One region of the Nocardioides montaniterrae genome, then DNA from elsewhere that is predicted to be linked to it. Evidence: riboswitches for the same ligand, from Rfam matches in the RefSeq annotation. Region 1 holds a riboswitch; the other holds the start of a gene.
What was found. A riboswitch is a leader RNA that binds a small molecule or an ion and turns the genes downstream of it on or off. The one in region 1 is predicted to bind cyclic di-AMP.
Positions count from the first base shown of each region.

Region 2: another riboswitch for cyclic di-AMP. It lies ahead of ACYVJ3_RS12290 (C40 family peptidase); the one in region 1 lies ahead of ACYVJ3_RS06005 (C40 family peptidase).

Region 1 is NZ_BAAGSB010000002.1:499,296-510,758, reverse strand. It holds gene ACYVJ3_RS06020 (TetR/AcrR family transcriptional regulator) at 1-379, shown strand, start outside; gene ACYVJ3_RS06015 (DUF3048 domain-containing protein) at 413-1,429, opposite strand; gene ACYVJ3_RS06010 (SDR family NAD(P)-dependent oxidoreductase) at 1,545-2,312, opposite strand; gene ACYVJ3_RS06005 (C40 family peptidase) at 2,422-2,910, opposite strand; cyclic di-AMP (ydaO/yuaA leader) riboswitch at 2,912-3,079, opposite strand; gene ACYVJ3_RS06000 (hypothetical protein) at 3,234-3,380, shown strand; gene ACYVJ3_RS05995 (glycoside hydrolase family 3 protein) at 3,394-4,530, opposite strand; gene ACYVJ3_RS05990 (hypothetical protein) at 4,597-5,037, opposite strand; gene ACYVJ3_RS05985 (MFS transporter) at 5,071-6,528, opposite strand; RNA gene ssrA (transfer-messenger RNA) at 6,649-7,017, opposite strand; gene ACYVJ3_RS05975 (amidohydrolase family protein) at 7,090-7,968, opposite strand; gene smpB (SsrA-binding protein SmpB) at 7,961-8,461, opposite strand; gene ACYVJ3_RS05965 (peptidoglycan DD-metalloendopeptidase family protein) at 8,504-9,793, opposite strand; gene ftsX (permease-like cell division protein FtsX) at 9,852-10,790, opposite strand; gene ftsE (cell division ATP-binding protein FtsE) at 10,804-11,463, opposite strand, start outside.
Region 2 is NZ_BAAGSB010000008.1:27,098-38,560, reverse strand. It holds gene ACYVJ3_RS12305 (DEDD exonuclease domain-containing protein) at 1-550, opposite strand, end outside; gene ACYVJ3_RS12300 (glycosyltransferase family 87 protein) at 616-1,485, shown strand; gene ACYVJ3_RS12295 (hypothetical protein) at 1,524-1,730, shown strand; cyclic di-AMP (ydaO/yuaA leader) riboswitch at 1,840-1,996, shown strand; gene ACYVJ3_RS12290 (C40 family peptidase) at 2,010-2,993, shown strand; gene ACYVJ3_RS12285 (hypothetical protein) at 3,010-4,218, shown strand; gene ACYVJ3_RS12280 (M48 family metallopeptidase) at 4,224-5,486, shown strand; gene ACYVJ3_RS12275 (Flp family type IVb pilin) at 5,490-5,633, opposite strand; gene ACYVJ3_RS12270 (Flp family type IVb pilin) at 5,745-5,924, opposite strand; gene ACYVJ3_RS12265 (Flp family type IVb pilin) at 6,110-6,253, opposite strand; gene ACYVJ3_RS12260 (Flp family type IVb pilin) at 6,365-6,544, opposite strand; gene ACYVJ3_RS12255 (response regulator) at 6,682-7,335, opposite strand; gene ACYVJ3_RS12250 (sensor histidine kinase) at 7,397-8,926, opposite strand; gene ACYVJ3_RS12245 (type II secretion system F family protein) at 8,974-9,900, opposite strand; gene ACYVJ3_RS12240 (type II secretion system F family protein) at 9,900-11,463, opposite strand, start outside.

The sequences.
Region 1 (11,463 bases):
GCGCTACCGCCGCATCGTCATCCAGGAGGGCCCTGCCGTCCTGGGCCACGAGCGCTACCGCGAGCAGGAGGAGCGCTCGACCTTCGCCAACGTGGTCGACATCGTGCGCACGACGCTCCACGCGGGACGGTGGGACCTCGACGACGACATGCTGCAGACGTTCTCGCGGATCTTCTTCGGCGCGATGTCCTCGGCCGGCGAGCAGGTCGCGACCGCCGACGACAGCGAGGGCGCCGCACAGCGGGTCCAGACCGCGATCGGGTTCCTGCTGACCGGCGTGCAGATGATGGTCGAGGCCGGAGTCGACCTCCCGCTCGGCGTCGCGCACACCGGCGAGCTCCCGGTCGTCGACGACGACGAAGAGCCCGCCGAAGCCTGAGGCTCCGACGGGCTCGTCGCTCGTGGGTCGCTGCTACTTGGTGAAGGTCACCGAGCCCGCGCCGGCGTCGCCCTTGCCGGGCACCAGCGAGAGCCACACGTGGCCTGCGGGGATCTCCAGCTCCTTGCCGGACGCGTCCTTGAACGTGACGGCGTCGCCCTCGTTCTTCTTCTCCCACGTCGCCTTGACGACCTGGCCGTCGTGGAAGATCAGCGCCTTGCCCGATCCCTCGAAGTGCGAGATCGGGACCGGGTTGCCGGCCGGGTCCTTGTACGGCGCCGTCGTGGTGGTGACCGTCGCGGCGATCAGGGTGTCGGGGGCGAACACGTCGCCCTGGCCCATGAAGCCGTTCTGGAGGAGGTAGTGCTTGCCGTCGTACTTCCAGTCCGAGCCGACGCCGCCCGAGAACCTCACGTCGATCGAGGTGGCGGCGCGGCCCTGGGGCAGCGCCTGGTCGCCGAACGGGAGGTAGTCGGCCGGGCGAGCGGGCTTCTTGTGGGCCGCCTTGCCGATGGCCGCGAGGTTGGCCATCACGCTGTGCAGGGAGTCGTGCTGCCCGTCGCTGACGCGCACGACGTTCGGGTTGTTCATGTCGAGGTAGGTGATCCCGGCGTGGCTGATCGCGTGCAGCGTGAACTGCGCGGCACCCGAGGTGACGATCGAGGCGCCGATCGGCTTGGCGACACCGACATCGGTGGCGCGCATCGAGCGGACCGGACCGACCTTCTGCGGGAGGTTGTCGTAGAAGAACACCGCGAGACGGGTCAGACCGCCCTCGACGAGCTCCTGGGTGACCAGGTCGGCGCTGCCGATGCCGATCTGCGGGTCACTCGCGGCCGTGTTGTCGATCTTGACGATGTACGGCGGGTGCGCCTGCTCGGAGTCGCTCATCGGAAGACCGGTCAGCGGGTTGGTGGCGGGCACCTGGGCCGGCGCCGACGACGAGCCCGAGCCGGCGGCCTTGTCGTCGCTCTTGCTGCCGCAAGCGGTGAGCGAGAGGCTCAGCGCCGCGACGGCGGCCGGGATCACGAGGCGGGAGCGCTTGTGCACGGGGAACTCCGAATCTGGGGAAGAGAAGGTGGAACGTCTCAGTGTCGGTCGTGGAACGACGACGCCCGCGCAGATGCGCGGGCGTGTCGGGTGTTGCTCAGGACGAGCCGAAGGCTCAGTGGATGCGGAAGCCGCCGTCCACGTTGATGGTCTGGCCGGTGATGTAGGAGGACTCGTCGGCGCAGAGGAACGCGACGGCGGCGGCGATGTCCTCGGGGAAGCCGATGCGCTTGACCGGGTTGGCGTCGGCGTTGAGCTTGAAGAACTCCTCGCGGTCGATGCCCATGCGGTCGGCGGTGGCCTCGGTCATCTCGGTCTTGATGAAGCCCGGCGCGATGGCGTTGACGTTGATGCCGAACGGGCCGAGCTCGATGCCCAAGGTGCGGGTGAAGCCCTGCACGCCGGCCTTGGCGGCCGAGTAGTTGGCCTGGCCGCGGTTGCCGTAGGCGGAGATCGACGACAGGTTCACGACCTTGCCGTACTTCTGCGCGACGAAGTGCTTCTGGGCGGCCTTGGTCATCAGGAACGCGCCCTTGAGGTGCACGCCCATGACGAGGTCCCAGTCGTCCTCGGTCATCTTGAACAGCAGGTTGTCGCGGGTGATGCCGGCGTTGTTCACCAGGATGTGGATGCCGCCGAGCTCGGTGACGACCCGGTCGATGGCGGCGTCGACGGACGGACCGTCGGAGACGTTCGCACCGACACCGATCGCCTTGGCGTCGCCGACCAGCTCCAGCTTGGCCGCGGCCTCAGCGGCGGCGCTCTCGTCGAGGTCGACGATCGCGACCGAGGCTCCCTCGGCAGCGAAGCGCTGAGCGGTGCCGAACCCGATGCCGCGCGCGGCGCCGGTGATCACGGCGACCTTTCCGTCGAAACGACCCATGGTGTGTTCCTCTCGAAGTCGATGAGCTGCGGCCTCTGGCCGAGCCACAAGCGCCCAGCAGCCTACGACGCCCGCCCGCACGGTCGCGGACGGGCGTCGTACGGCGGTCTCAGCGCAGCGAGCCCGCGAACCAGCGGTTGGTCCAGATGCGGTCGACCCGCACCCGCGCGCCCGGGTAGGGCGCGTGCAGCACCCGGACGTGGCCGTGACGGCGGCCCACGAAGATGCCGACGTGGTAGACCCCGCCACCGTCGGTGAAGAAGATCAGGTCCCCGCGGCGCATGTGGGAGCGCCGGATGTGGTGCGCGAAGTGGGCCTGCGCGCGCGAGGTGCGCGGGATGTGGCGGAAGCCCGCGTGGCGGAAGCTGAAGTAGACCAGTCCGGAGCAGTCGAAGGCGTGCGGGCCGGCGGAGCCGTAGCGGTAGGGCGCGCCGAGATGGTGGCGCGCGATGCTCAGTGCGCTGCGGGCGGCGACCGGGCGGTCGAGGGCCTCAGCGGACGGAGCCGCCACGGTGGTGGCGACGGCCAGGGAGGCGGTCAGGGCGATCAGGGCCAAAAAAGACAGCGCGAGGGCGCGCATGCGAGCCATGGCAGGCATGTGGGTTTCCTTTCCACGCCTGCGAGGTGAGCTGTCGGGTTAGGGCGGAAAGTGCCCCGCGGCGCGTTGCCGTGTCGCTTCACCCCGAGCCGGTCGGTAGGACCGGCGAAGTTGGGTCCCCCACTCCTGCCACTTGTCTGAGATAGACGGACGCTGGCGGATGTGGCAGGACTCGGCGTACCCGACAGCGCTCTGTGAACTTGTGCCATCGAAGGTAGGCGGGCGGGCCGACAGGGTCCAAGGTGGCGCCGGGGTGACCTTCGTCAACCCGGGAAGCGGTACGGTGCTGCCGATCAGTCCACGCACTTCCACAGGAGCAACAGATGTCCGACAACGAGCAGTTCGCCGGCTTCTCCGACAACGCCTACCAGCACCTGATGCACTCGCTGGCCAACATCACCCTCTGGTCGATCATCATCCTGGGTGTGGCCGCCGGCATCTTCGGCTTCATCTGGGGCCAGTCGCACTGAGCCCGACGGCTCCTCAGAGCAGGCCCTGGGCCTGCTTCGCCCGCAGCACGCGCAGTGCTGCGTCCTCGACCCGGCGTGCGAACGCCGGGTCGTTGCGCGCGCGGCGCACGAGCGCGGCGTACATCTGACCGACCTGGTCGGCCGACGTCACCAGCACCATGTCGCCGCCGGCCTGCAGGAAGCGCACAGCCCGCTCCTGCGGCGTCCAGCGGCGTACGGCGGTCGCGTCGAGGCTGTCGCTGACGATGACGCCCCGGAAGCCGAGGTCGTGGCGCAGGACCCCCTGCATGATGCGGCTGCTGAACACCGCCGGCTGGCGCGGATCGAGGCGGGGGTAGGAAGCCAGCGACATCATCACGAAGTCGGCGCCGGCGTCGACCGCGGCCTTGAACGGCTGCAGGTAGGGATCGCCCGGGCGCGTGACGGCGTCGACGACCGCACTGGTGTAGTCGGTGTTCCCCACGACCCGGCCCAGGCCCGGGAAGTGCTTCTCGCTGGTGGCGACGCCCACGTCGGCCATGCCGCGGACGAAGGCGGCCGCGTGCTGGGCGACGCTGGTCGGGTCGTAGCCGAAGTTGCGGTCCAGCCGGCCGATCGGCTGGTTGGTGGCCCGGGCGCCGGGCGGGACCGTGTCGGCCACCGGCCCCAGGGCGAGATTGACGTCGGCGGCCCTGAGCTCACGACCCCAGCGGCGGGCCTGCGCCCTGAGCCGGGTCGGGCTCCACGTGCCCTGCTCGAGCGCGCTGGGCATCCGGGCGAAGCCCGGACCCTGCAGGTGCTGGACCAGGCCACCCTCCTGGTCGACCCCGATCAGCAGGCGTACGCCGCTGGTCGACCGCGGCCCGACCTGGCGGCGCATCGTCTCCACGGTGTGCTTGATCGCGGTACGGCCGGCCGTGCTCTTGTCCATCAGGATCACGTTGCCGACGTGGAACCTGGAGATGGTGCGGGCGGTGGCGCTCGACGGCTCCCCCGCCGGCGTACCGACCATGAGCAGCTGCCCGATCCGCTGCTCGAGCGTCATCGCGGCGAGCTTGCGCCGGGCGGCGTCCGGGGTGGTCGCGTGGTCACTCGTCGAGGAGCCGCAGGCGGACAGCAACGGGACCACGAGGAGCGCCAGGATCAGCGTCGGCCAGCCGAGTCGTCGCACTCGAGGAACCGTAGTGGCGTTCGCCGGACGCGCCGGAACCACCGGCGCGGTGACGATTCCCACCCGCTATCGCGTCAGGAGGGCGATGCCCGCGGCGAGCAACGCGAGGGCCTTGACCACCTCGGTGCCGACGTACCAGAGGTGGGCGTGGGAGCGAGGCGCGTCCTCGAGCGTGGCGCCGGCCAGGACGGCGTCCGAGCGCTTGGTGAGCGCCGGGCGGATCCCCACCAGCTGCACGACGAGCACGGCGATGGCGATGCCGAGCGGGATCGCCGCTCCCCCACCTGGCAGCCGCGCGGCCCAGACCGAGCCGACGACGAGGGCGGCGGCGTACGCCATCTCGAACCGGTTCAGCGCACCGAAGACCACGCGGCCGATGGCCAACCCCACGGGGACCGTGACCCCCGGAGCGCGGAACTTCAGGGGCGCCTCGACGAACGAGATCGCGAGGACCATGCCCAACCACAGGGAGGTGATGGCGAGGGCGAGGCCGTTCCAGGTATCCACGGGTCCGATTCTGGCACCCCCACCCGCTCGGACTCAGTGCGGCTCCTCCACGTCGCGCGAGTCGGTGAGGGTCAGCGCGCCCCAGCCGGCGACCAGGCCCACGACGACCGCCAGGACGGCGTACGTGATCCGCTCGCCGTGGAAGAAGTCGGCGACCAGGGCCGCGCTCCAGGTGCCGCTGGGCAGGGTGGCGGTGACGAGGGCGGCGACGAGGGTGCCGACGATCGCGGTGCCGACGCTGGTGCCGACCTCCTGGGCGGTGTCGTTGAGGGCGGTGCCGATCGACGTTCGGTTCTCCGGCATGGCGTTGACGAGTGCGACCGCACAGATCGTCATCACCGTCCGCAGCCCGATCGTGAAGCCGACCATGCACAGGGCGATCGCGAGGTAGCCGTGCGAGACGGCCCACGCCATGCCGGCCATCGAGCCGGCGAGGAAGCCGGCGCCGACCAAGCAGGCGATGCGGTGGCCGAAGCGCTTGCCGAGGCCCTCGCAGAGCGGGGTCGCCAGGATCATCGTGACGATCAGCGGGAGGTTCGCCAGACCGGCGCGCATGGGACTCCACCCGTAGGCGTACTGGAAGTGCAGGATCAGGCCGAAGATGACACCGGCCATCGCGATCGACGTGCCGACCTGGGCGATCGCGGCTCCACGGACCGTGCCCCTCGCGAACAGCCCGAGGTCGAGCATCGGTTCCGGCGTACGTCGCTCGTGGGCCACGAAGGCCGCGAGCAGCGCGATCGTGCCGGCCATGCAGCCGAGCGTGACGGCGGAGAGCCAGCCGTGCTCCACGCCGCTGGTCAGGGCGTAGCAGGCCAGCCCGATCCAGCCGATGCTGAGCACCGCGCCCGGAAGGTCGAGCCGATCGTTCGTCAGGTCCTCCGGCCGGTCCGGCGCCACACCGAGACGTACGCCGACGTACGCCACGAGCGCGACGGGGGCGTTGACCAGCAGCAGCCACTGCCAGTCGACGTGGGCGAGCGCCGTGCCGCCGAGGAGCGGTCCGAGGATGAAGCCGCTCATGCCGACCACGATCATCACGGTCATCGCCCGCATGCGCAGCGCCTCCTCCTCGAACAGGCGGAAGACCAGCGAGTTGGTGATCGGCGCCATCATCGCCGCCGGGATCCCGAGCGCGGCACGCAGCGCGATCAGCGCGCCGGCCGAGTGGACCAGGGCGACCAGGAGGCTGAGCAGGCCGAAGAGCGCCAGACCCACCAGGAGGACCCGGCGTCGGCCGAGCCGGTCGGCAGCGGAGCCTGCGGTGAGCAGCAGCCCACCGAAGGTCAGCGAGTAGGCGCCGGTGACCCACTGGAGGGCCGTCGTACCGCCGCCGAGGTCGCGGCCGATGGTCGGCAGCGCGATCGTCATCAGGGTGTTGTCGACCATCTCGACGAAGAACGCGAGGCAGAGCGCCGTCAGCGGGATCCAGGCGGCGCCGAGGGACGCGTACGTGCGGGCCGGTGCCGGGGCGGCGGTCGTGGTGGTCATGGGAGCACTGTGCGGCCGACCGGTTTCAGGACGCTTTCAGCGGCTGAAAACGCACAAGGTGGAATCCGCCGCGCACCAGGTGCGTGGCGGATTCCACCTTGCTTGCCAAAGGGCTGGGCTGTGTGGAGCTGCGGGGAATCGAACCCCGGTCCTCGAGCGCCGATCCAGGTCTTCTCCGGGTGCAGTCTGCGCTGTCGCTTTTCTCGGCCCCGGGGCTTGCACAGACACATCCCCGACAGGCTCAGTCAGCTAGATGTCCCTCGTCGCTCGCTGACACGACGACGAGGTGAGTCTCCTAGATGACGTCTGGATCCGGGACGGAGACAGATGCCCGGTCAGACGCTTCGATCACTGCTCAGGCAGCGAGAGCGAAGGAACTGCGCTTAGCGTTGGCAGTTATTGGTTTCCAGCGATCGTTTACGAGATAACGCTGGCTTCTCGACCCGCTTCCCCTGGAACTAACGTCCCAAGTCGAAACCGATCAGCCCCTTTGGAATTTTCAAGCCTCCGACGCGTACGCCGGAAGTTCCATCCTACGGGTGTCAACGAACGAGTCGCACGTCAGATTCCCAGCAGCCGGGCCGCGTTGTGCCAGCAGACGTCACGCAGCCAGTCGTCGCCGAGGCCGAGGTCGGCCAGCCAGCCGAGCTGGTCGGCGTAGCGGAACGGCAGGGTCGGGAAGTCGGACCCGAACACGACCCGGTGCCCGAGCTCGCCGAGCCGCGGCACGAGAGCGGCGTCGATCCGGTCGCCGAAGCCCGGCGCGAGCGCCATCGAGGTGTCCAGGTGGACGTTCTCGTAGACCTCGGCGAGCGCCACGAAGTCGGCGACCTCCGGGGCGCCCAGGTGGGCGATCACCAGGCGCAGGCCGGGGTGGCGCTGCAACAGGCGCGCAGTCGCGTCGGGTCCGGTGTACGCCGTGCCCACCGGCCCCGAGCCGACGTGCGCCATCACCGGCGTACCGCTGTCGGCGAGGGTGCCCCAGACGTCGTCGAGCAGCGGGTCGTCGACGTGGAAGCCGCCGACCTGGGAGTGGAGCTTGAAGATCTCGACGCCGTCGGCGAGCAGCTCGGCGACGTACGCGCCCGCCGATGGCTCGGGGTAGAACGTGGCGCTCCACAGGGCCTCGGGCACCTCGCGGGCGAAGTCGCGCGACCAGTCGTTGAGGTACGCCGCGACGCCGGGCTTGTGGGCGTAGGGCAGCGTGCTGAACCGGCGTACGCCGAAGCTGCGGAGCAGCTCGACCCGCTCCTGCACCGGCTGGCGGTAGAGGATCGGCCACTCGCCCCCGATCAGCTCGCCACCCTCGTCGAACTGGCGCCACACGGCGCGCTCGATCGGCGGCGGGAGGAAGTGGACGTGCAGGTCGAGCAGGCCGGGCAGGCCGAGGCCGGCCCAGAAGGTCTCGACGAGCTCGACCTCCGGAGCGGCCTCAGTCACGCATGCCCTTGAGGCGCCGCCCGAGCTCGACCTGCTTCTCGCGGTCGGCCTCGCGGGTGGCGATCGACTGACGCTTGTCCCAGGTCTTCTTGCCCTTGGCGACGGCGATCTCGACCTTCGCGCGACCCTTGACGAAGTAGATCGACAGCGGGACCACGGTCGCGCCCTTCTCGCTCACCTTGCGGTCGATCTTGTCGATCTCGACGCGGTTGAGCAGCAGCTTGCGCTTGCGCTTGGCGGCGTGGTTGGTCCAGGTGCCCTGGGCGTACTCGGGGATGTGCACGTTGTGCAGCCACGCCTCGCCGCCATCGATGTCGACGAAGCCGTCGATCAGCGACGCGCGGCCCAGTCGGAGCGACTTGACCTCGGTGCCGGTCAGCACCATCCCGGCCTCGTAGGTGTCCTCGATCAGGTAGTCGTGACGCGCCTTCTTGTTGGACGCGACGACCTTGCGCCCCTCAGCGATGTCGGACTGACCGGACTTCTTGGACATAGCGGCCATCCTCTCAGGCCGGTCCAGTGGTTATGCGTGCGGTCAGAAGCCGAGGTACGGCGCAGGGTCGATCGCCCTGCCGTCGCGCATCAGCGTGAAGTGCAGGTGGCAGGCGGTGGACCAGCCGGTCGTGCCCGCGAGGGCGAGGGTCTCGCCTCGGGAGACGCGCTCCCCCACGCTCGAGCGGTACGCCGAGATGTGGTTGTAGATCGCGACGAAGTGGTGCCCGTTGACGCGACCGAGGTCGAGGTAGAGGCGGTTGCCCCACACGCTCGAGTAGTACTTCGAGACGACCTTTCCCGGCCCGACCGCGACCTCGGGGACACCGCACGGCGCGTGGAAGTCGTCGCCGTCGTGCAGTCCCCAGTAGTGGTAGATCGGGTGGATCCGCCAGCCGTAGGGCGAGGTGATGTAGCTGTGGGCGACCGGCGGCGTGAACATGCCGTGGACGTTGCCGACGTGGTGGTTCGCACCCGCGGCGAGGTTGGCCAGGATCTGCTTCTGGATCGCGTTCTCGTGGGCCTTGAGCCGGCGCAGGCGGATCAGGTCGTTGCGCTTGGCACGGACGGCGGCGGCGCGGTCACGACGGGTCTGGGCGACCAGGCCCTCGACCGTCCGCTTGGCCGCCACGGCCCGCTTGACCAGCGCCCGGACGGTGAGGAGCGTGTGGTCGGCAGCGGCCTTGCGCACACCGACCTGGTTGCGGGCGGCCTGGACCTGCTGCTGGCGCGTGCGCAGCGCGTCCTCGGCGGCCTGCAGCGCGTCGAGCGTGTGGAGCTGGGAGCCGACCGCGACCTCGTTGCCGGTCTCCCCCACCATCAGGTCGCCGAGCGAGCCGGCGGTGAGGTACGCCGAGATGGCGCTCACCTGCGGATCGCCCTGCGTCGCCGACCTGATCACCGTATCGCCGGTGGCCTTGCGCTGCGCGACCACGTTGTTCTGGGCGGCCGTCACCTGGGCGACGGCGCGGGTGAGCTGGGCCTGGGCGGTCACCAGCTGCTGGTTGAGCCGCGCCTGGTCCGCCCGGACGACCTTCAGCCGGCCCTGGACCGTGACCATCGCGCGGCGCGCGGTCGTCAGGCGGGTCTGGGCGGCCTGGAGCCGGTGGGTGATGGTGAGGACCGATCGGCTGACGTCGTCGAGGTCACCGCTGACCTGCTTGATCTGGCCGTGCACGTGCTTGGCCTTCTGGTGCAGGTGGTGGTTGTCGTCGGCGTACGCCAGCGGGACGGCGACCGACGCCGACAGCGCGAGGCTCGCGAGGAGCGCCGCGGTGCGGCGGGAGGGGATGCCGACGGCAGGGTGCCGTCCGGCGCCGGGGAAGAGGCGCACGGTGGGGACCTTCAAACGTGTTCGGGGAAGAGAACACCTCGAAGATAACCGCGCGCGATCAGACCTTGATGTATTTGCGCGTCAGCAGGAGTGTCGGGATCACGGTCAGGGCCGGTCCGAGGATCAGGATGCCGACCGGCCACACGCCGACGATGGCCTGCGCCCAGTCGCTCCAGTCGATCCATGGCAGGAAGTGGACGTTGGGTGCGAGCCCCTTGCGTACGCCGAACTCCTCGATGCCTGCGAGAGCGCCCGCTGCGAGCGCGACGCCGACGAGCGCGGTCACCAGCGCCTCGAGGAGGAACGGCAACGTGATGTAGAGCGTCGAGGCACCGACCAGTCGCATGATCTCGATCTCGCGCCGGCGCGCGAGAGCGGCGAGACGGATCGTGTTCGCGACCTCGAGCAGCGCGGCGATCAGCAGCGTGACGGCGAGGATCCAGGACCCGACGCGCAGCACCTTGATGATCTTGTAGATCTGGCCGAGCTCCTCGTGCTGGTCCTTGTAGCCCATCACGCCGTCCAGGCCCGAGATCGCGCTGATCACGCCCTTGGTGTGGTCGGGGTCCTTCAGGGTGACCCAGAACGCCGCCGGCCACTTGTCGACGGTGATGATCGGGTTGGTGCCCGTGAACAGCTCCGGAGCGTCCGAGCGGAGCTTGCGGACCAGCTCGTACCCCTCCTTCTTGCTCTGGAAGCGCACGTCGGTGACGTCCGGGCTCTGCTTGAGGGCGGACTGGACCTGGGCCATCTCGGCCTTGGTCACCTCGCCCTTGCAGTTGGGGCTGTTGAGCGGGTTGTCGGCGGTGCACAGGTTCACCAGGATCTGGAGGCTGTTGCCGAGGGTGGCCGTCGCGACCTTGGCCTCGCGCTGCAGCAGGATGCCGCAGCCGGCCAGGGTCAGCGAGACGAACAGGGTGAGGACCACCGCGAGGTGCATCGTCAGGTTGCGGCGCAGACCCGACCGGAGCTCGGAGAAGACATAGCGAAGCGTCATTGTTCTGGGTCTCTCAGTGCTGGAAGCCGTAGCTGCCGGACGCCTCGTCACGGACAACACGTCCGTGGTCGAGCTCGACGACACGCTTGGTGAACTGGTCGACGATGCCGTGGTCGTGGGTGGCCATGACGACGGTGGTGCCGGCGGCGTTGATGTCCTCGAGCAGGTTCATGATGCCGACCGACGTCGTCGGGTCGAGGTTTCCGGTGGGCTCGTCGGCGATGAGGATCATCGGGTGGTTGACGTAGGCACGGGCGATCGCGACGCGCTGCTGCTCGCCACCGGAGAGCTCGTCGGGCATCCGGTCGGCGGTGCCGGCCAGGCCGACCATCTCCAGGGTGGCGGGCACGGTGCGGTCGATCTCGCGCCGCGACTTGCCGATCACCTGCTGGGCGAAGGCGACGTTCTCGGCGACCGTCTTGTTCGGCAGCAGCCGGAAGTCCTGGAAGACGGTGCCGATCTCGCGGCGCAGCCGCGGCACCTTCCAACCGGCCATCCGGTTGATCTCCTTGCCGGCGACGTAGACGCGGCCGGAGGTGGGGCGCAGCTCACGCAGCATCAGCCGCATCGCGGTCGACTTGCCGGAGCCCGAGCTGCCCACGAGGTAGACGAACTCGCCCTTGTCGATGTCGATCGTCACCTGGTCGAGGGCCGGCGCACCGGGGCCGGGGTA
Region 2 (11,463 bases), on a different contig from region 1:
CGGTCGCGCGGGCGTCCTCGAGGGCGCGGTGGTTGGGCGTCGTGCCGGCCCGGAACACGCGCGCCAGCGAGGACAGCTTGTGGTTGGGCGTCTCGTCCTTGCTCACCACGTGGCGGGCCAGCTTGACCGTGTCGAGCACCTCGAAGGCCGGCCACGTGATGCCGAGCTCGGCCGCGTTGTGCTTGAGGAAGCCGACGTCGAAGCGGGCGTTGTGCGCCACCAGCACGGCGCCGTGCGCGAACTCCAGGAACGCCGGCAGCGCGCTGTCGATCGCGGGAGCGTCGGCGACCATCCGGTTGGTGATGCCGGTCAGCACCGCGATGAACGCGGGGATGCTCGTGTGCGGGTTGACCAGGGTCTGGAACTCGCCGAGCACCTCGCCGCCGCGCACCAGCACCGCGCCGATCTCGGTGATCCGGTCGCCGTCGGCGGGCGAGCCGCCGGTCGTCTCCAGGTCGACGACGCAGAACGTGACGTCGCGCAGCGGTCGCCCCATCTCGTCGAAGCTGAGCTGCTCGGCGAGTCGAGTGGTGACGGCGGCCGTGCTCATGTTCTGAAGGTACGGCGAATCACCGACACAACCCGGCCGCCACGGCTAGCGTTCGTCCGGTGAGCATGACTCGGGAGGACTGGCGCCGCCTTGCCCGCACTTCCGGGTTCCTCACCCTGTGGCTGCTGACCGGCCTGTTCGCGGTCACGGTCATCGCGTCGTACCTCCACCGCGACTGGATGGGCGCGAACGCTCACGCCTACTGGTTGGCCGGGCGCTCCTCGAGCCCCTACCAGCTCGCGGCGCCGGGTGAGCCCGACGCGTTCGAGTACTCCCCGGTGTTCCTCCAGCTGGTCCGACCGCTGACGCACCTGCCGTTCACGGTCTTCGCGGTGGGGTGGTCGGCCGTCGAGGCGCTCATCTTCTGGTGGATGACGCGAGGGCTCGGGTGGCGCTGGCGGGTGCCGGTGCTGCTGATGTGCGTGCCGGAGCTGGCGCTCGGCAACATCAACGCCGTCCTCGGCGCCGTGGTGGTGCTGGGCTTCCGGCGGCCGGAGTGCTGGGTGTTCCCGGCACTCACCAAGATCACGCCCGCCGGGGTGGGCGCGGTCTGGTTCCTGGCGCGAGGGGAGTGGCGGGCGCTGGTCCGGATGGCCGTCGCGCTGGTCGCCGTGGTCGCGGTGTCCTACCTCCTCGACCCCGGGCTGTGGAGGGACTGGTTCACCTACCTCACCTCGCACTCGACCGACCACCTGCCGCGCGGTCAGTGGCATCTCGCCAACCAGCGACTCGACATCGGCATCCGCCTGGGCATCGCCGTCGTCCTAGCGGCCTTCTTCGCCCGCAAGGACGTCCGCTGGCCGTTGCCGTTGGTGATGGTCCTCGCGGTGCCTGTGTTCGGGTGGACGGCGAACCAGCTCCTGGCGATGGTCCCTCCGATGGTGCGGATCTGGCACGACCAGCGCAACGCATCGGAGGCGGACGGCTCGTCGTAGGCGGGTTTGTGTCGGCGGTCCCTGGGAGCGTCGTACCCATGACGACGAGGATCGATTGCGGAACATGTGTGGTGCGCGGTCTGGCCTGCCACGACTGCGTGGTGACGGTTCTGCTCGGGCCGCCGCCCGAGCTGAGCATCGGCGACGACGAGCTGGCCTGCTTGGACCTGCTGGCCGATGGGGGCCTGGTGCCGCCGCTGCGACTGGTCCGGCCGGTGGACGGGCCCATCGTCGAATCGGCGTGACGGGAGTGATCTGCGTCTCGGGACGACACGCGCTGGGGTTTGGACGGCCCTCGGAGACAGGACTATTCTGCTTGCTCAGGTGTCCGTGGAAGTGGTCCGACCGGTCCGCGCGGACACCGCGTTGAGTCTGGACCACTCGGGGTCCAGAGCCGGGGAACCATCACTCTGGGGTGAATCCCGTACGAGGCGCGCAAGCGTGGAGTACGGGTAGGGCAAGTCGTGCCCGAACCCGTCAGCTCACCCGGTAGGCGTACGACACCAGAGGGGACCCGCCAGCTCGTGCTGAACGGCCGAAACCGCATCACCGCAGGACTCGCAGCGCTCGCCCTGAGCGGCGCCGCCACGTTGACCGTGACCTCGATCCAGAGTGCCCACGCCGACCCGGACATCAACAAGGTCCGTGATCGCGTCGAGGCCCTCGACCACGTCGCCGAGACCGCCGCCGAGAAGTACAACACCATCAACGTCCAGCTCGGCCAGCTGCACCGCGAGCTCAAGTCGCTGCAGGCCGACCAGGCGCGCGAGGGCTCGACCCTCGACGGCGTCCGCTCCGACGTACGCGACTCCGTGATCGCCCAGTACCAGGGCGAGACGCTCGGCAGCGCCGGCAGCCTGCTCAACACCAAGCCGGAGGCGTTCCTCGGTCAGGTCTCGACCGTGACCACGGTCAACGACCTCCAGAACAATCTCCTCGCCGACTACGGCGCCCAGGTCAAGGCCTACAGCATCCGCCAGGCGCAGACCCAGGACCGCATCGACAAGATCGCCGCCCTCCGCAAGGAGCTGGCCGCGAACAAGAAGACCGCGGACGAGAACTTCGCCAAGGCCAAGGACGTCCTCGACGGCCTCGAGGCCAAGCAGCGCGAGGCGATCCTCGGCGGTGGCCCGATCGACCCCGGTGCGATCAGCGCCAGCGGCCGCGCCGCTGCTGCGGTCCAGTACGCCATGGCGCAGGTCGGCAAGGCCTACGTCTGGGGTGCCGCCGGCCCGAGCGCGTTCGACTGCTCCGGCCTGACCATGGCCGCGTGGGCGCGTGCCGGCGTGAGCCTGCCGCACTCCTCGTCCGCCCAGTTCGGCATGGGCCCGCACATCCCCGAGAGCGAGCTGCGCCCGGGCGACCTGGTCTTCTACTACAGCCCGATCAGCCACGTCGGCATGTACATCGGCAACGGCCTCATCGTGAACGCCGAGAACCCCAGCGTCGGCGTCAAGGTCACCAGCCTGCACGCGATGCCGTACGTCGGCGCGGTCCGCCCTGGCTGAGCCCCGCACCACCCGAGTGAGCGCCGCGAGCTTCGCGGCGCTCCTCGCGCTTTTGTCCGGGCTGCTCGCCGGCTGCGGCGACCAGACCTACGTCGCCCCGAAGCCGACGGCCGCCGCGAGCATCGACCCGGGCGAGGCGACGGCGACGCTCGCCGCCCTCCAGACCGCAGTACGCCGCGGCGACGCTGACGCCGCGCGTGCGCTCGGTTCCGACGACGGGTCCGGCGAGCAGCTGGCCGCGATGGCCTCCAACGTCCGTGCGATCGGTCTGGCCGACGTGTCGCTGATCTACCTGACCGAGAACGGCGGCGGATCCTTCGACGGCGCCTGGGGTGCCACGGTCCAGGTCACCTGGCGGGTCAAGGGGTTCGACCGGCGTCGTGCGTCGACCGAGGTCGATGTCTCCTTCGCCGACGGCGGTCACCGGATCAGCGCGGTCGGTGACGACGAGCACCAGACGCCGCTGTGGCTCACCGGCCCGATCGACGTACGCCGGACCGCCGACGTGCTGGTCCTCGGAGCGGGGTCGACGACGCTGACCGACCGGGTCTTCGCCGAGAGCAAGGTCGCGATCGCCCGCGACCACGCGGTGCTCGGTGCCGGCAGCCGGGTCGTGGTGGAGGTGCCGCGCAGCGTCGCCCAGCTGCAGCGAGCGCTCGGCGTACGTCCGCCGGACTACGCCGACATCGCCGGCGTCACCGCGCCTGTCGACGGGAACCGCCTGCCCGGGACGCCGGTGCACGTCTTCATCAACCCCAGCGTCTACCGCATGATGAAGCCGGTCGCCGCGCAGGTCGTGATGACCCACGAGAGCGTGCACGCCGTCACCGACGCCCCGCTCACGACGGGGGCACCGCTGTGGCTGGTGGAAGGGTTCGCCGACTGGGTCGCGCTCGGCGGAGGGAGGGCCTCCGCGCTGCCGTTGAGCCGCACCGCCGGCCAGATCTCCGAGCGGGTCCGCCAGCACGGCGCACCCCGGGCGCTGCCTGCCGACGGCGACTTCGCCAACGCCCGCCACCTCGGGGCGACGTACGAAGCGGCGTGGCTGGTGTGCGTGACCATCGCCGACCACGCCGGCGGCGCGGCGCTGATCAGGCTCTACCACGACGCCCTCGGCGGTACGCCGATCGAGCGGGCCCTCGCCGACGACACCGGGCTGTCGCTCGGATCACTCACCCAGGCCTGGCGTTCCCGCCTCGCGGTAACCGCCGCGTCCCTATCCTGAGGCGCGTGGGAAAGAAGCGCACCGGAGCCGACGGACCGGGGCGCGTGGCACTCGCGACGATGCTGGTCGGCGGCGCCCTGTTCGTGCTCCTGGCCGGGCTGCTCGTGCCGTGGCACCCGGTGCCCGGCGGCATGCCGAACCCGGTCGCCGCGCGCTCGGTCTTCACCGGCGCGCAGGTCGACCGCGGCGAGCACTTCGCGCTGTGGGCGCGGATCTGGAGCTGGAGCGCGCTGGCCGTGTCGCTGGCCGTGTCGATCACCCTGGCCGTCAGTCGTCGCGTCCAGCGGTGGGCCGAGCGGCGCCGCGGGCCGTGGCCCGTGCGCACCATCACCCTGGTGATGACCGTGGTCATGGTCGGGCGGTTGGTGTCGCTGCCGTTCGCGATCGGCAGCCAGCAGCTGTTCCTCGACCACGGCCTCGCCACCGATTCCTGGGGAGCGTGGTCCGCCGACCTGGCCAAGAGCACGACCCTGGAGATGGTCGTCACCGCGATCGGGGTGGTCCTCCTGATCGGCAGCGCCGGCTGGTGGCCACGCTGGTGGCCGGCGATCGCTGGGGGAGTGCTCGGCGTCCTCGTCTTCGTCGGCTCGTTCGTCTACCCCGTGCTCGTCGAGCCGATGTTCAACCAGTTCCACCCGCTGCCCGAGGGGTCCTTGCGCAGCTCGATCCTGCAGCTCGCCGACCGCGAGGGCGTTGCGGTCCAGGACGTGCTGGTCGCCGACGCGTCCCGGCGTACGACGACCTTGAACGCCTATGTCTCCGGGTTCGGCAGCACCCGGCGGGTGGTGCTCTACGACAACGTCGTGGACACCCTCCCGCCCGGCGAGATCGAGGCGATCGTGGCCCACGAGCTCGCCCACGCCAAGCACGACGACGTCCTGATCGGCACGGCGGTCGGTGCGGCAGGCGGCGTCTTCGGGCTGGGCCTGCTCGCCTCGGTGGTGCTGCTGCTCGAGCGCAGGGGCTGGCCGGGAGCGAGGAACCCGGCCTCGGTGCCGCTCCTGCTCGGCCTGATCGCCGTCGGCAGCTTCCTGGCGCTGCCGGCGCAGAACGCGATCAGCCGGCAGATCGAGACCCATGCCGACGTCACCGCGCTCCAGGTGACGCGTGCGCCCGGGCCGTTCATCGACATGCAGCGGCGACTCGCGCTCAGCTCGGTCGCCGATCCCACGCCACCGGCGCTGTCGCAGTGGTGGTTCGGCTCGCACCCGACGGTGCTGCAGCGGATCGCGATAGCGCGGCAGATCGCTGCTGGGGCGGCTCGCTAGGCCTCAGAGGCCGGGGACGTTGAACAGTCCGCTGACGGTGGTGCCGAGGGCTCCGACGGCCATGATGATGACCGCCGCGATGAGTGCGATCAGGAGGGCGTACTCGACCGACGATGCGCCGCGCTCCGGGTGGCCGGCGTTGGTCATGGGTGGCTCCTCAGGTTTCCGAGAGTTCCGAGACGTCGGTGGGGTGGTGGAGAAAGCGAAGGCGGCCGCGCCCCCACCGGGCGCGGCCGCCATCAGGCTGTCTTCGTCAGCTCAGAGCTGGCTGGTGACGTCGCTGAACTTGCCCGACAGGGCGGTACCGAGCGCGGCGACGACGGCGATGATGACGCCGGCGATCAGGGCGACGAGCAGGCCGTACTCGACGGCGGACGCGCCGCGCTCCTCCATCTTGGCGAAGCGGGCGTTGAGCAGGATCTGGAGGTACTGAACCATCGGGGTTCTCCTTGAGTGAGTACTGATTGTGTGTCCCCGGGGGTGGATCCCCGATGACCAGAACTCTGCCGGAGAGTGAAGCCGGTCACTATCGGGAGAACGACCGTCGTGGGATGGTCCTGAGTGACTACTCCGGCCGAGCGGGCGGAGGGTGCCGCGGTCGGTGGCAGCGCCGGCAGCTGGCCTCAGAGGCCGGGGACGTTGAACAGTCCGCTGACGGTGGTGCCGAGGGCTCCGACGGCCATGATGATGACCGCCGCGATGAGTGCGATCAGGAGGGCGTACTCGACCGACGATGCGCCGCGCTCCGGGTGGCCGGCGTTGGTCATGGGTGGCTCCTCAGGTTTCCGAGAGTTCCGAGACGTCGGTGGGGTGGTGGAGAAAGCGAAGGCGGCCGCGCCCCCACCGGGCGCGGCCGCCATCAGGCTGTCTTCGTCAGCTCAGAGCTGGCTGGTGACGTCGCTGAACTTGCCCGACAGGGCGGTACCGAGCGCGGCGACGACGGCGATGATGACGCCGGCGATCAGGGCGACGAGCAGGCCGTACTCGACGGCGGACGCGCCGCGCTCCTCCATCTTGGCGAAGCGGGCGTTGAGCAGGATCTGGAGGTACTGAACCATCGGGGTTCTCCTTGAGTGAGTACTGATTGTGTGTCCCCGGGGGTGGATCCCCGATGACCAGAACTCTGCCGGAGGGTGAGGCCCGCCACTATCGGGAGAACGTCCCGAGTGGAGTGGTCCTGAGTGACTAGTCGGGTTCAGCGGGCGGAGGGCGCCACGGTCGAGAGCAGGCCGATCCGCATCGCGGTGACCAGGGCCTGGGCGCGGTTGACCGCGCCGAGCTTCTGGTAGATCCGCGCGATGTGGCTCTTGGTCGTCGACTCCGAGAGGTAGAGCTTCGCGCCGATCTGGGCGGCGTTGAGGCCGTCGGCGAGCAGCAGCAGGACGTCGTGCTCGCGCTCGGTCAGGGCCGTCGACTCGCTGTTCTGGCGGCGCATCATGGCGCCGACCAGGCCGGCGCACACGAACGACTTGGGGGAGACCGAGGAGTGCCGCGCGGCCTTGATCACCTCGGTGGACGGGGCGTCCTTGCCGACGAATCCGGACGCGCCGGCCTGCATGGCCGCGAAGATCTGGTCGTCGCCGGAGTGCATCGTGAGCACGACCAGACCGACGTCGTTGCTCTGCTTGCGCAGGGTGCGTACGACGTCCAGGCCGGTGCCGTCCTGGAGCTGGAGGTCGGTGACGACGACGTCGGGCTTGAGCCGCTCGTACGCCGCGAGGCCCTCCGCGACCGTCGCGGCGGTGCCCACCACGTCGAGGTCGGGCTCCATGTCGATGACGGTGCCGAGCCCGTCGCGGATCAGCTCGTGGTCGTCGATCAGGAGCACGGTGATCTTCGCGTCGGTCATGGTTTCCCTGCCTTCTGTGCGTGGAGCCTTCGGTGCTGGAGCGTGGAGCCTGCGTGGTGGTTCAGTGTTCGCTGCCCACCGGGGAGCGCAGCGCGACCGAGACGGTGAGCCCCCGACTGGCATTGTCGCGCACCGTGAGGTCGGCGCCCACCAGGCGGGCGCGTTCCTTCATGATCTTGAGGCCGTGGGAGTCGTTGCGGCTTCCCTGCAGGCCGATGCCGTCGTCGGTGATGGTGATCCGCGCCTGCGGCGGGTAGACGTGGCAGGCGACCTCGATGGAGTTCGCACGGGCGTGCTTGACGGCGTTGTTCATGGCTTCCTGGGTGATCCGGAAGAGCTCGGCCTCGACCTCGGGGCGCAGGCGCGCGGGCTGTTCATCGAGCCGTACCCGGATCGGGATGCCTGATGCCTCCGACAGCGGTCGTGCGATCGCGCTGATCGCCGCGCCCAGGCTGGCCGCCTCACCGATGCTGGTGCGCAGGTTCATCACGGACCGGCGTACCTCTCCGACGACCTTGCTCACCCGATCGCGCAGCTTCTGCAGCTGCTCGATCTGGACGGGGTCCGTGGCGCGGCCGGCGATCGCGTCGACGACGTACCCGAGCGAGGCGATGTCCTGGGCGACGCCGTCGTGGATCTCTCGGGCCAGCCGCTGACGCTCGTCGGCGGTCGCGGCGTCGCGGAACTGGGTGAAGAGCAGCGCGGTGTCGAGACGTACGGCGGTCGGCGCCATGGAGGCCGAGAGCTGCTTGAGGTCCAGGCTGGCGAGGTCGGAGAGGAACTCGGCGCTGGAGACGCCGGCGACGACGGCGTGCTCACCGGCGAGGAAGGCGAAGGCGGTCCCCTCCATCACCGGCTCGTCGCGGGCCCAGGCCTGCGCGGCGATGCTCTCGCAGAGCTCGGTGTCGGCGGGGTCCTCGCCGATCGAGGCGACCGGCGTCAGCCCGTCGCCACGGGGGACGAAGGCGTGCAGGGTGCGGCAGGGGTGGTGGTCGCCGACGGTCTCGAGCAGCTCGCCGCCGAGGGCGGTGACGTCCAGGCCGCCGCGCAGGTTGCCGGAGAGGTCGATCAGCTGGCGGATGAGGTGCTGGGCGTCGCGGTAGGGCTGCAGGGCGTCCCGCGGCTGCCGCTCGCTGGAGAGCGTGACGCCGGCGATGAGGCTCAGCCCGATGCCGGCCATGGTCCAGGTGAAGATCGAGACGCCGAGGTCGGAGGAGATCTTCTGGAACCACATCAGGCCGATGCTCACCGTGGCCACGGCCTGGATCGCGGCGACGCGGTACATCGACTTCGTGCCGGTGGTGAGCGTCGCCGCGAGGGGAGGTACGACGAGCGCCGCCAGCGTGGCCGAGGAGTAGTGCATGCCCAGCGCGCACAGCACGCCCACGGCGCCGGCCTCGACGGCCGGGGTCAGGGTCAGCTCGAGCTCGCGCCGGATCGCGGTGATGGCCTGGTAGAGCCACAGCACGCCGATGGCGAGCGCGACCAGCAGCGCGTTGGACTGGTGGATCCACAGTGCGGGTGCACCGATAGCCAGGACGGCGAACAGCCGGGCCGTCGCGAGGACGGCGTAGGCCTGGTTGTTCGGCATTCCCTGATTCTCGTGCACCTGCGTCCCTTTCGGGGGCCGATCTCTCTTTAGCCCCCGCCGAACTGCTTCGAGATGCTCATCGCTGCGGGACCCATGATGACGACGAACAGGCACGGAAGCACGCACAGCACGAGCGGGACCATGATCTTGACCGGGACCTGCTGGGCCTTCGCCTCGGCGTACTGGCGTCGCTTCACGCGCATCTCGACGGCCTGGACGCGGAGCACCTGGGCGATGGAGATGCCGAACGAGTCGGCCTGGACCATGGCGCCGACGAACGCCTTGAGGTCGTCGACGTTGGTGCGCTCGCCGAGCGCCTTGAGCGCCTCGGCCCGCCCCATGCCGAGCTGCATCTCGCGCAGGACGCGGGAGAACTCCTCGGCCAGGGGGCCGCCGGTGTTGCGGGCGACCTGCTGCAGTGCCGCGTCGAAGCCGAGACCGGCCTCCACGCTGATGGTGAGCAGGTCGACGGCGTCGGCCAGGGTCCGCTTGATCTCCTCGGACCGGTCGTAGGCACGCTGGTAGAGGTACATGTTCGGGCCCATGAACCCGGCTGCGGCCATGGCCGCCGCCAGGAGGACGGTCGTGGTGAACGACCAGCCGAGCATCATCGAGTACGCCGCGCCGACGATCGGCATGACGGCGGCGGCCATCACCTTCAGCGACAGGACCCGGTCGACCGACCAGTCGCGCGGGTTGCCGGCGAGGTCGAGCTTGTGGCGGATCCGCTCGGACTTGTCGGCGCCGGCCAACCGGCGGCCAAGGGTGAGGGCCCGGGCCTGGAGCGGCGCGAGCACACGGTCGGCGAAGGGGAGGTCGGCCTCGGCGGCGAGGTCCTTGGCGCCGGCGCTGCCCATCTGCTCGAGGGCCTGCAGCGAGCGGGCCAGACCGGCCGGGTGTTGCTCCTTGACCAGGGCGCGGCCGGCCAGGCCGACGGCACCGAGGATCAGGACCAGGGCGAGGAACAGGGCCATCAGATCTCCACCTTCACCAAGCGACTCATCCAGAAGATCCCGAGGCTCAGCCAGCCGACGGCGCCGCAGAGCATCGCCCAGCCGAGGGGCGAGCTGTACATCGGCGTGAGGTACCCGGGCTGGGTCAGGAACACGAACGCGGCGACGCCCGGTGGGAGCACGCTCAGGATGATCGCGGAGAGCTTGCCCTCGGCGGCGAGCGAGTTGACCTGGCGGCGCAAGAACGCCCTCTCGCGCATCGTCCCGGCGACGGTGGTCAGCAGCTCGGCGAGGTTGCCGCCGACCTGGCGCTGGATCCGGATCGCCATGACGACCCAGGCGAAGTCCTTGCTGTTGAACCGCTCGGCGACACCCTCGAAGGCGTCCTCGACCGAGACACCGATGCGGGTCTCGACCAGCACGCGCTTGAACTCGCCGTTGATCGGGTCGGGCCCCTCACGGGTGATCGTGTCGACCGCCTGCGGCAGGCTCAGGCCCGCGGAGAGTGCGCCCGCCAGGAGCTGGAGCGTCTCGGGAAGTGCGGCGTCGAACGCCTTGCGGCGACGACCCGCGGCCCAGCGGAGGTAGACGAGCGGGAGGACCGCGCCGATCACGCCGAAGAGCAGGCCGACGAGCAGGTTGCCGCCACCGAGGAGCGCGCCGACCAGGACCGCGCCGACGACGATGCCGAAGTGCAGCAGCAGCCACTCCGAGGGCTTGAGCTGGCTGCCGGCCGCGGTGAGCCGCTGGGTCAGCCGCTGGTCGAGCTGCTCGTTGCGCTCGAGGAGGCCGGCGGCAGCCGCCTTGGCCTGCTCCAGCATCGGCTCGGAGGCCGGCTTCTGGGCGGAGGGGATGCCGCTGGCTGCGTAGCTCTGCGAGGTGTACGCCGCCAGCCGGTCGGTGATCGACATCGGAGCCGGCTTGCCGGGGACCAGCAGCAGCGCCGCGCCCACCAGGCCGAGCGCGAGGACGGCCGTGCCGGCGTACAGGAGCCAGCCGGGGGCGCCCCAGCCGCTGTCGGAGGCGAGGGACGGTGCCGTCGCGGGGGTGGCGGCGGTCGGCGTGATCGGCGCCAGGACGGAGGCGGACAGGGTGCCGGTGGACGTCGGGACGGTCACGGCGACGTTCGCCTGGTGACCCTTGAGGCCGGCAGGCAGGGGAGCGGTGACGAGCACCTGGTGGGCGAGCACGTCGGCCTCGGCCTGGAACGCCTGCGTGAGTGCGGAGCCGGTCGACCGGATCACGCTGCCCTTGCCGGCGGCCGCCAGCCGGCCGAGGACCTGCTTCTGGCCGGTGGTCAGGCCGAGGGCGACGGCGTCCAGTGCGGTGTGCGTGCTGGTGACCGCCTGGGCCGCGGCGGCGAGCTTGGCGCTCGAGCCGGTGTCGGCGCCGTCGGAGAGGAGCACGACGGAGCGCTGCCCGTCGGTCCCCGCGGCGTTGACGGCGGCCAGCAGGCCGTCGTACAGGTGCGTGCCCCGGTGGAGGGCGAGGCCGCCGACCACGCCGCGTGCCTGGCCGCGGTCGGTGGTGGGGTCGAGGGCGACCGTCACGGTGTTGTCGAAGGTGACCACGCCGACCTTCACG